Regions from separate parts of the Bacillus sp. CPT56D-587-MTF genome, predicted to be linked through region 2. Evidence: riboswitches for the same ligand, from Rfam matches in the RefSeq annotation. Region 2 holds a riboswitch; each other region holds the start of a gene.
What was found. A riboswitch is a leader RNA that binds a small molecule or an ion and turns the genes downstream of it on or off. The one in region 2 is predicted to bind S-adenosylmethionine.
Positions count from the first base shown of each region.

Region 1: another riboswitch for S-adenosylmethionine. It lies ahead of AC3WVZ_RS13970 (M20 family metallopeptidase); the one in region 2 lies ahead of AC3WVZ_RS29010 (cyclase family protein).
Region 3: another riboswitch for S-adenosylmethionine. It lies ahead of metK (methionine adenosyltransferase); the one in region 2 lies ahead of AC3WVZ_RS29010 (cyclase family protein).

Region 1 covers NZ_JBYTEF010000001.1:2,722,854-2,726,138, forward strand. Annotated here, with positions in the region: gene AC3WVZ_RS13965 (Lrp/AsnC family transcriptional regulator) at 118-558, shown strand; gene AC3WVZ_RS13970 (M20 family metallopeptidase) at 727-1,932, opposite strand; SAM riboswitch class I at 2,021-2,122, opposite strand; gene AC3WVZ_RS13975 (AAA domain-containing protein) at 2,199-3,285, opposite strand, start outside.
Region 2 covers NZ_JBYTEF010000001.1:5,609,229-5,612,513, forward strand. Annotated here, with positions in the region: gene AC3WVZ_RS29000 (ATP-binding protein) at 1-444, shown strand, start outside; gene AC3WVZ_RS29005 (hypothetical protein) at 674-1,054, shown strand; gene AC3WVZ_RS29010 (cyclase family protein) at 1,083-1,715, opposite strand; SAM riboswitch class I at 1,801-1,913, opposite strand; gene AC3WVZ_RS29015 (PRK06851 family protein) at 2,063-3,172, shown strand; gene AC3WVZ_RS29020 (nucleotidyltransferase domain-containing protein) at 3,284-3,285, shown strand, end outside.
Region 3 covers NZ_JBYTEF010000001.1:4,404,423-4,407,707, forward strand. Annotated here, with positions in the region: gene AC3WVZ_RS22715 (hypothetical protein) at 1-110, shown strand, start outside; gene AC3WVZ_RS22720 (GNAT family N-acetyltransferase) at 182-706, shown strand; gene metK (methionine adenosyltransferase) at 748-1,947, opposite strand; SAM riboswitch class I at 2,117-2,238, opposite strand; gene pckA (phosphoenolpyruvate carboxykinase (ATP)) at 2,467-3,285, shown strand, end outside.

The DNA.
Region 1 (3,285 bases), 2.9 Mb from region 2:
TCATGCAAAAACCAATCATTTTAAATATAGATTTATAGGTAATTTAGTTCGTTCACTTATGATATTATAGTTATAATTTATGATTCACTTTAGAAAACAAAATAAGGAGGCTACACAATGCAAAACACAGTAAAACTGGATGAAATCGATCATAAAATTATGAACTTGTTGTATGAAAATGCGAGAATTTCCGTTTCAGAAATAGGACGAATTATATCCATGACGCAACCTGCTGTAAAAGAGCGTATTAATAAACTTGAAGATCAAGGAGTTATAGCGGCTTATCGAACGAAATTTGAGCCTGCAAAAATTAATAAAAACATTCAAGCATTCATCATGTTTAAAACGAGCCAATGCTCTGATTTTATTCAATTTTGTAATGCCGCTCCTGAAGTAACAGATTTATATCGAATTAGTGGGGAGTTTAATTATATGATAAAGGTCATGAGCGATTCGATGGATTCTCTCGCTACATTTTTAGACTCCTTAATGCAATTTGGCTTGTCATCTCCTTTAATTGTTTTAAAGAGTGAGTTTGAGGAGAAATTGTCGTTCTAACAAAGGGATACGTATTATCCTCCGCTAACAGTACAAGCTTTTCCTTTATGAGAAAATCCAACAGAATCAATGATTAGTAACAAAAAAAAGAACATTGATTTTCAATGTTCTTTTTTATATCTCTACTTATTAATTAGATCTCTATTCGAAAAAAGTACCTTAATCCCCTTACCCTTGATTCCTCTGCGCCTCTCTAAACTCCTCCTTCACCTTCTCTAACAACCCTTCTTCCGTAATTAATCGATACGCCGTATTTGCTAATGCTTTTGCCGATGTAATTAATGCTTTATCTCCAAGTTCTGAACGTGCTGCTTCTCTAAATTCATTCGTATGTGCAATTAAATCATCTGGTCCGATTTTAATGTACGGATGAATTGTCGGTACGACTTGACTTACGTTTCCTGCGTCGGTTGAACCGATTCCTACTCTTTCTGTACGATTTACATCTTCACCTAATAGTTCTAGTTCTTCCGCTACAATATCGTTATATGTTTTTGTTACGAGTAATTCATCGATTTCATTTTGGAATTGATGGATTTTTACTTTCGCACCTGTTGCTAACGCTGCTCCCTCAGCAATATTTTTTACTTTTTCTGTTACTTCTGCACATCTTTTTCGCGTTGCTGCACGGATGAAGAACCTTGCTGCAGCGTAGTCAGGAATAATGTTAGGTGCTTTTCCTCCTTCTGTAATGACGCCATGAATTCTCACGTCTGACGGAAGTTGTTGGCGAAGTGCATTAATACCGTTATAGAGCTGAATAACCGCATCTAATGCGTTAATCCCTTCTTCTGGCGAAGCTGCAGCGTGAGCTGTTTTTCCGTAAAAATGAAAATCAAGTGGATCGACTGCTAGTGAAGGACTCGTTGTCGCTGTTTTTCCGCTCGGATGAATCATAAGCGCCGCATCAATGTCTTTAAATAAACCTGCCTTTACATAACTTGATTTCGCGCTACCATTTGGCCCGCCTTCTTCTGCTGGCGTACCAAACACGACAACTTCTCCGCCAATTTCTTCAAGTGTTTCTGATAATGCAATTGCTGCTGCAACACTAATTGTGCCGATTAAATTGTGACCACACGCATGACCGAGTCCTGGTAAAGCGTCGTACTCCGCTAAAAATGCAATTGCCGGTCCTTGTTTTCCAGAGCTTTTTCGCGCGATAAATCCCGTTTCATGTCCAGCTATATTGTGCTGTAACTGAAACCCTGCACTACCTAGTAATAAACTTAACGTTCTTGATGCGTAAAACTCTTGGTTTCCAATCTCCGGATTCGCATGAATATCATGACTTGTTTCTATGTACTTTTCCTTATTTCTTTCGATACTCTCTTCAATTGTTTTTCTTTGTGACGCTACTCCTGTCGCTCCCATTGTTCTTCCTCCTTTTATTTTCACGTAAAAAAGCCTCTTTCTAAAAGATAGAAAGAGGCTTCTGTATATACAGTCAAAATGAGCTTCTTTCTTATCTTTCAAGTTACCTTGCTGGAATTGGCACAGTATTCATAACGAATCCGCTGCCGAGGTATCATAGGGCCAGTCCCTCCACCTCTCGTGATAAGAATTTTCATAAAATTATATTAAATTATTTTTTATTCTAAGTTCATTCCAAGTAAAAGTCAAGGAATTCCTATCCGAATTTACCGAATATCTAAAAATCCTTTTAATACACCAATTGTCTCAGGTGCTTGCAGTCTTGCACATACGTACGGAAATTCCGTACTACCTTCAAACATCATTTGAGATGTAAGCGGTGCGCCTGCCCAGAAGATTTCATCATCGATTACTAGGAACGGGAATGCTTTATTTTGTCTTTGTAACTTTACATTTTTCAGTGGAACTGGTCCGTCACTATACACTGTTATTTGCGCATTTGTACGCATTAACGCTTGCCATACTCGCTTATCCACTTGTTTTGTACTTGGAAGTGAAATAATAATTTTTCGTTTTGCTGCTAAAATATCTTTTAATAGCCCTTTCGGCTCTTCAAGATTCATTTCCATAAACCAGCGTAAACGTTTCGAAATTTTCCGTTCCCACAATTGTCTTGATGTCGTGCGATCATACACATCTCCGTGACGTTCTATATGAGCTGTTAATTGTGATAACGCTTGTTTTCTCGAAAGGTTTTTACGCATATAATGGCAATCTGATAATTGAATGAACTTCCCTCTCGCCCTTGTCACTGCTACATTGACGAGGCGATGGTTTTTGTGATCAAAGAATAATACACCAGGTCGTTCTTGCGGATAACTATCCACCGTATCAAAAATCATCATATCTCTTTCAGAACCTTGGAACTTATGAACTGTCGCCGCTAAAACTGGTATGTTTTGATATTTCGTTCTCTGCAACATTTCTCTAATACACGTCGATAAAAAGCGTGACTGCGCCCTGTAAGGTGTCACAATACCAATTGATTGAACACCGTCTAACAATCCGATTAACATCATTTGCATTGCTACTAAACCAGACATAATGTTAAAACGTGAACCAGAAGCAGCATCTTTTAACGAAAAAGCTCCCATTTGGCTCGTATCAAATAAAACACTCGCTTCATTTGCAAACGGCTGCAATTGCGCAAGTTCTTTACGCTCTGAAACAGACGGATGATCGTATACTCTATTTTTATAAATAAACGAATTCGTAAACTTCGATATATCCGCATGCATACGTCTTTGTTCCTGCAACATAAATAGGTTTGGGTGTGCTTCTGATTTATTAACA
Region 2 (3,285 bases):
TATGAAAGGTGTAATATACGAGACATCCTTCTATATGTTGTGCATCTAATGGAAAGTTATGCAACGCAATATAGAGTTAAATGTCATTTACAAGTAGATGGGAATTTACCGGCTATAAACGGTGATGATAAGCAATTAAAACAAGTGTTATTAAATATCATTAAAAATGGAATAGAATCAATGCCAGAGGGTGGAGAAATTCATATCCGTGCATATCAAAAAACGCAAGGACATTTGTGTATTTCTGTTGAAGACCAAGGATTTGGTATAGAGAATGAGAAGTTAGAAAAAATTGGCAAGGCGTTTTACACAACAAAGGAGACTGGTACAGGACTTGGATTAATGATTACATATAAAATTATTAAGGAACATCAAGGGAGTATCACGATCCAAAGTAGTGTAGGAGTAGGAACGAAAGTAGAAATTTTTTTGCCGACCTTTTAATGTATTGGGAGAAAAGATTTTTCAGAAAAGTGTTCTTGTTGTGTAAATATAAACATTTTATAAAATGTTTCAAGAAGGGTTTTTTTTATAAAATACTTCGTTTATAATGGAGGAAAATATCGACATGAGATTGATTGCTCATGTAGCGGTTCAGTAGTGTTATGAAAAGATAAGAAGGGGTGCACACGCATCCTTTTTTCTATGCAGATATTATGAAAGAGGTGGTATGATGGAATTAACATTAAATTCGACTGTATGTTTACACACGATTCAATTTCGAAAAGAGCAAAAGAATTATATTGTAAAAGATACAATTACAGGAGAAAAATATGAAATGCCGCCACTTTGGATTGATGCATTGGCAATGATGCGTGACGGTTTTTTATTGGGGGAAATTGAGGAGAAATTAAAAGAAGAGTATCCATCCGAAGAAGTGAATATGTTAGCATTCACGAGGCAACTGTTAGAACTAGAACTTGTTGAAATGGTTGATGGAGAAGAGATAGCTTGCACAAAGAAGAAAGAGATAGATTGTTTAGCTTGGGTGCGTCCCCGTGTGGAACAATTCTTTCTTAATTTAAATAGAAAATATAGAAGCAAAGACCAATAGTGGCCTTTGCTTTTTTTATAGGCTATGTTTAAAAAATAACAGCAAATGCTCTTGCGAAAGCACCGTCACTATTTTTAATTTTTAAAGGTGCTGCTGAGAAAAAGAAACGTTTTGCTTCGATAGCATCTAGGTTTGTTAAATTTTCAATTAAGTAAATATTATTCCCTAGTAATATGTGATGAATCGGTGATGTTTCTGTTGTGACTTCATCAGGAGAAATGAAATCTAAACCGATAGATTTTACTTTTAATCGCACTAGTTCTTTAGCTAATTCTTCAGAAAGATAAAATGCTTCCTTTTCATAAGCTTCTGTATTCCATTTGGTGGATAGATTAGAATGAAAAATAACAATATCACCTTCTTTTATGTCAGTATTATGCAATACTGCCTTAGGTAATTTTCGCTCTTGAATATGTGTTACATCTATAAGAACAGCTTCGCCTACAAATTGATCTAGCGGTAATTGATCGATGGTCGTTGCGCCTGAAATGAAATGCGCAGGGGCATCACAATGCGTGCCAACATGAACGACAGAATGAAAATCTGTAACTTGATATCCTGATTCTTCAACACTTGTAACAGCTTCTAGTTGTATTTTAGGTGTTCCAGGAAATTGAGACATATTATTTTCAAATGTTTGTGATAAATCAATTACTTTCATTTTACATACCTCCAATATATGTTTTTCAAATAATAAAAAGCTCATCCTTCAGTATCAAGAAAGATGAGCTTTACATGCTAGTTGAGTTTTATCTTCCAAAATGCATTGCATTTTGCAGGAATTAGCACCTATTCAGTTTATATAAACTGAGGTTGCTGGGCTTCAAAGGGCCGGTCCCTCTGCCTCTCTTGATAAAGAAGTATTCAGTTTTTAAAATCGGAATTTTCCGATAGTTAAATTGTAATTCATTTCCTTTTTGCGTGCAATACAAAATAGGTATTCACCCAAATAAAGCTGCTCGCATATTGTAGCTTATGTAAATAGAATGCTGCGAAGGAGTGAGTGCAGTGACAGGAAATGTATTAAATTATTATGCTGGTGGTAATACAGCTAGGGGATTTCACAATTTATACGAAGAGAATTTAAAAGGATTAGACAGATTATTTATCTTAAAGGGTGGCCCAGGAACGGGAAAATCTTCTTTAATAAAGGCAATAGGTCGTGAATGGATTGAAAAAGGATATGATATTGAATTTTTACATTGTTCTTCTGATAATAAATCGGTTGATGGTGTAATTATCCCAAAATTAAAAGTAGGAATTGTTGATGGGACATCGCCGCATGTTATTGAGCCAAAAATGCCAGGAGTTGTTGAAGAGTATATAAATTTAGGAATTGCTTGGGACTCAGATAAACTAAGAAAGCAGAAGTTAGAAATTGAAAGATTTGTTTCAGAAGCAAGCAAAGCTTTTCAGTCTGCTTACGCACGTTTTAAAGAGGCATTGGTTATACATGATGAGTGGGAGAAGATATATATTGATAATATAGATTTTAATAAAGCAAATGAACTAACCAATCAGCTAATCCAGAAATTATTTGCAGATAAAAGCGGGAGACAATCGCTTGTAAAACATCGTTTTTTAGGAGCTGCTACACCGAAAGGAGCAGTTGATTTTGTTCCTAATTTAACAGAAGGGTTACCACATCGTTATTTTATAAAAGGGCGCCCAGGCTCTGGAAAATCAACGATGCTCAAAAAGTTAGCTAAGGCAGCTGAAGAAAAAGGGTTTGAAGTTGAAGTATATCATTGCGGATTTGACCCGAATAGTCTTGATATGGTTATCGTAAGAGAATTAGGCTTTGCAATTTTTGATAGCACTGCACCACATGAATATTTTCCAAGTCGCGAGGGTGATGAAATTATTGATATGTATGCCCTTATTGTTACGCCAGGGACTGATGAGAAATATGCGAAGGAAATTCGTGATGTTTCCATTCAATATAAAGCAAAAATGAATGAGGCGATGTCTTTCTTAGCGAAAGCAAAATCGGTTCGTGATAAATTAGAACGAATTTATATTGCTGCTATGGATTTTTCAATAGTAGATGCATATAAAGAGGAGATTCAAAAAGAGTTTGAACGAATTGCTGCTACTGTAATTGAAAAGCAACAATAGACGTTTCATTAGGCTGTCAGTAATTTCTGACAGTTTTTTTAGTATGTAGTAAAATTAATAGTGTATTGTCGAATTTCCAAGGAAATAATCAAAAAATGGAGATGTTATGAAAT
Region 3 (3,285 bases), 1.2 Mb from region 2:
CTCTAAAAGGCGCAATTCCATACGCTACATTAGTAAGTATTATATTCGCAACGCTATTTTTACTAAGCAGTGCATTTTGCGCAGGTAAAGCACGTCAAATGAAAGGTTGATTACATATGTTCCAGAAGAAATCAATCCTTTGTAAATCATGTGAAAAGGAAATACAAAAGGAGGACTTACATTGTTTGAATCAAACCGTATCCAGTTACGAAAGTTTTCCGAAGATGATATTCTAACATATTATAAATGGCATAATGATATAGACGTTATGAGTTCAACTACTCTCACTCTTGATAAATATTCCCTTCAAGACACAGAAAAACTTTGCCAGCAATTTATTCATTCTTCGGACTCTAAGAGCTATATCATTGAAGAAAAATCTACGCATCTTTCAATTGGTATTACTTCTTTAATTCATATTGATTCGTATAATCGAAACGCTGAATGTATTATTGATATTGGTAACAAGGATTACTGGGGGCAAGGTTATGGGAAGGAAGCTTTCACCTTATTATTGGATTATGCATTTTTAGAATTAAATTTACATCGCCTTTCTTTACGAGTATTTTCTTTTAACGATAGAGCAATTAAATTATATAAATCACTCGGTTTTCAACATGAAGGAACTTGTAAAGAAGCTATATTCCGCAATGGCAATTGGCATGACATTGAACTCTTCGCTTTATTCCAACGTAATTATAAATAAAAAAAGCTTTGCGCTCACCGCGCAAAGCTTTTTTTCATATATTATAGACCAGCTTGCTCTTTTAAAGCTGCTGCTTTGTCTGTACGTTCCCATGATAGATCTACATCAGTACGTCCAAAGTGGCCGTAAGCTGCTGTTTGTTTGTAAATTGGGCGACGTAAGTCTAGCATTTTAATAATACCAGCTGGGCGAAGATCGAAGTTGTTACGAACTAGCTCTACTAGTACGTCTTCAGATACTTTACCAGTGCCGAATGTATCAACTGAAATTGATACTGGTTGTGCTACACCGATTGCGTATGCAAGTTGTACTTCTGCTTTTTCAGCAAAACCAGCTGCTACGATGTTTTTCGCAACATAACGAGCTGCATATGCTGCAGAACGGTCAACTTTCGTTGCATCTTTACCAGAGAATGCACCGCCACCGTGGCGAGCGTATCCACCGTAAGTATCAACGATGATTTTACGTCCTGTTAAACCAGCATCACCTTGTGGTCCACCAATTACGAAGCGGCCAGTTGGGTTAATGAAGAATTTCGTTTCTCCATCCATTAATTCTGCTGGTACTACAGCTTTAATTACGTGCTCTTTTAAGTCGCGATCGATTTCTTCCCATGTAACATCTGGGTGATGTTGTGTAGAAATTACGATAGTATCAACACGTACTGGTTTACCATTTTCATCATACTCAACTGTAACTTGCGTTTTTCCATCCGGACGTAAGTATGATAATGTATCATCTTTACGTACTTCAGTTAAACGGCGAGCTAATTTGTGAGCAAGCGAGATTGGAAGTGGCATTAACTCTTGTGTTTCATTACATGCGAAACCAAACATTAAACCTTGGTCTCCTGCACCAATTGCCTCAATCTCAGCGTCAGTCATTTGACCTTCGCGTGCTTCTAGCGCTTGGTCAACACCCATAGCGATGTCAGCAGATTGCTCATCGATAGATGTTAAAACTGCACAAGTTTCTGCATCGAATCCGTATTTTGCGCGTGTGTAACCAATGCCTTGAATTGTTTCACGAACGATTTTTGGAATATCTACGTAAGTAGAAGTCGTAATTTCCCCCGCTACCAATACTAAACCAGTTGTTACAGTTGTTTCACAAGCTACACGTGCATTTGCGTCTTTTGATAAGATCGCATCTAAAATTGAATCAGAAATTTGGTCACAAATTTTATCTGGATGTCCTTCAGTTACAGACTCAGATGTGAACAGATGACGTTTTTTTGTCATGTGGTAAACCTCCCTACAGTAATTGTATATATTGTACGGAACTCATCCTTAATTTGCCACAAACTGCGACATACATTTATTCTCCCACACAAGCATACAGAAAAACCTTTCCTACTTTACATAGAGGAAAGGTTTAATTTGCTACTTGCATACTGCTTTTTGCCCTTCGCTCTTATCGTTCGAGACCTGTAGCCTCGCACAGGTTTTAGCACCTATTCACCTGTATTTACCACTACAAGTGAGGTTGCTGGGCTTCATCGGGCCTGTCCCTCCGCCAGCTCGGGATAAGAGAGTATCCGTCCCAACCTATACTAAAGAAATGATATTCATTTGTCAATTAATATTCACATTTTCCTGAAAGTTTTTCTCAATACGCCTGAAATGAAATATTAATAGGGAAATAATGCATTCACACAAACAAAAAGAAATAAATAGTATACATTATTTATATAATTGTGTTATACTCTTGTTGGGGATTACGAGAAATATTTCATTAAATGAAAAGGATGGTATATAAATATGAGTACTGTGAATGTCCAAATTGGTTTACACGAATTATTGAACGGAAGCAATGCACAGATTCAACTAAGTGTTCCGCAATTAGTGGAAAAAGTATTAATGCGAAATGAAGGGAAATTAACTTCGACTGGTGCCGTTTCTGCTTCAACTGGAAAATATACAGGACGTTCTCCTAAAGATAAATTTATTGTGAAAGAAGCATCGGTTGCTGACAAAATTGCTTGGGGAGCTGTGAACCAACCGATTTCTGAAGAACATTTTAATAAATTATATACTAAAGTTTTAGAATACTTAAAAGAAAAAGAAGAGTTATTCGTCTTCAAAGGATTTGCAGGCGCTGACCGCAATTACCGCCTACCAATTCAAGTTATTAACGAATATGCATGGCACAATTTATTTGTACATCAATTATTCATTCGTCCAACTGAAGAAGAATTAACAACTCATGAATCAGAGTTCACAATTGTTTCTGCACCGAATTTCAAAGCTGATCCAGCTGTTGACGGTACAAACTCTGAAGCATTCATTATGGTTTCATTCGAAAAACGTATCGTACTAATTGGTGGTACAGAATACGCTGGAGAAATGAAAAAATCAATCTTCTCTATTATGAACTTCTTATTACCTGAACAAGATATTCTTTCTATGCATTGCTCTGCAAACGTAGGTGAAGAAGGCGACGTAGCACTATTCTTCGGTTTATCTGGAACAGGTAAAACAACATTATCTGCTGATCCAAACCGTAAACTAATCGGTGATGATGAGCACGGTTGGTCTGATAACGGTGTATTCAATATTGAAGGCGGTTGCTACGCGAAA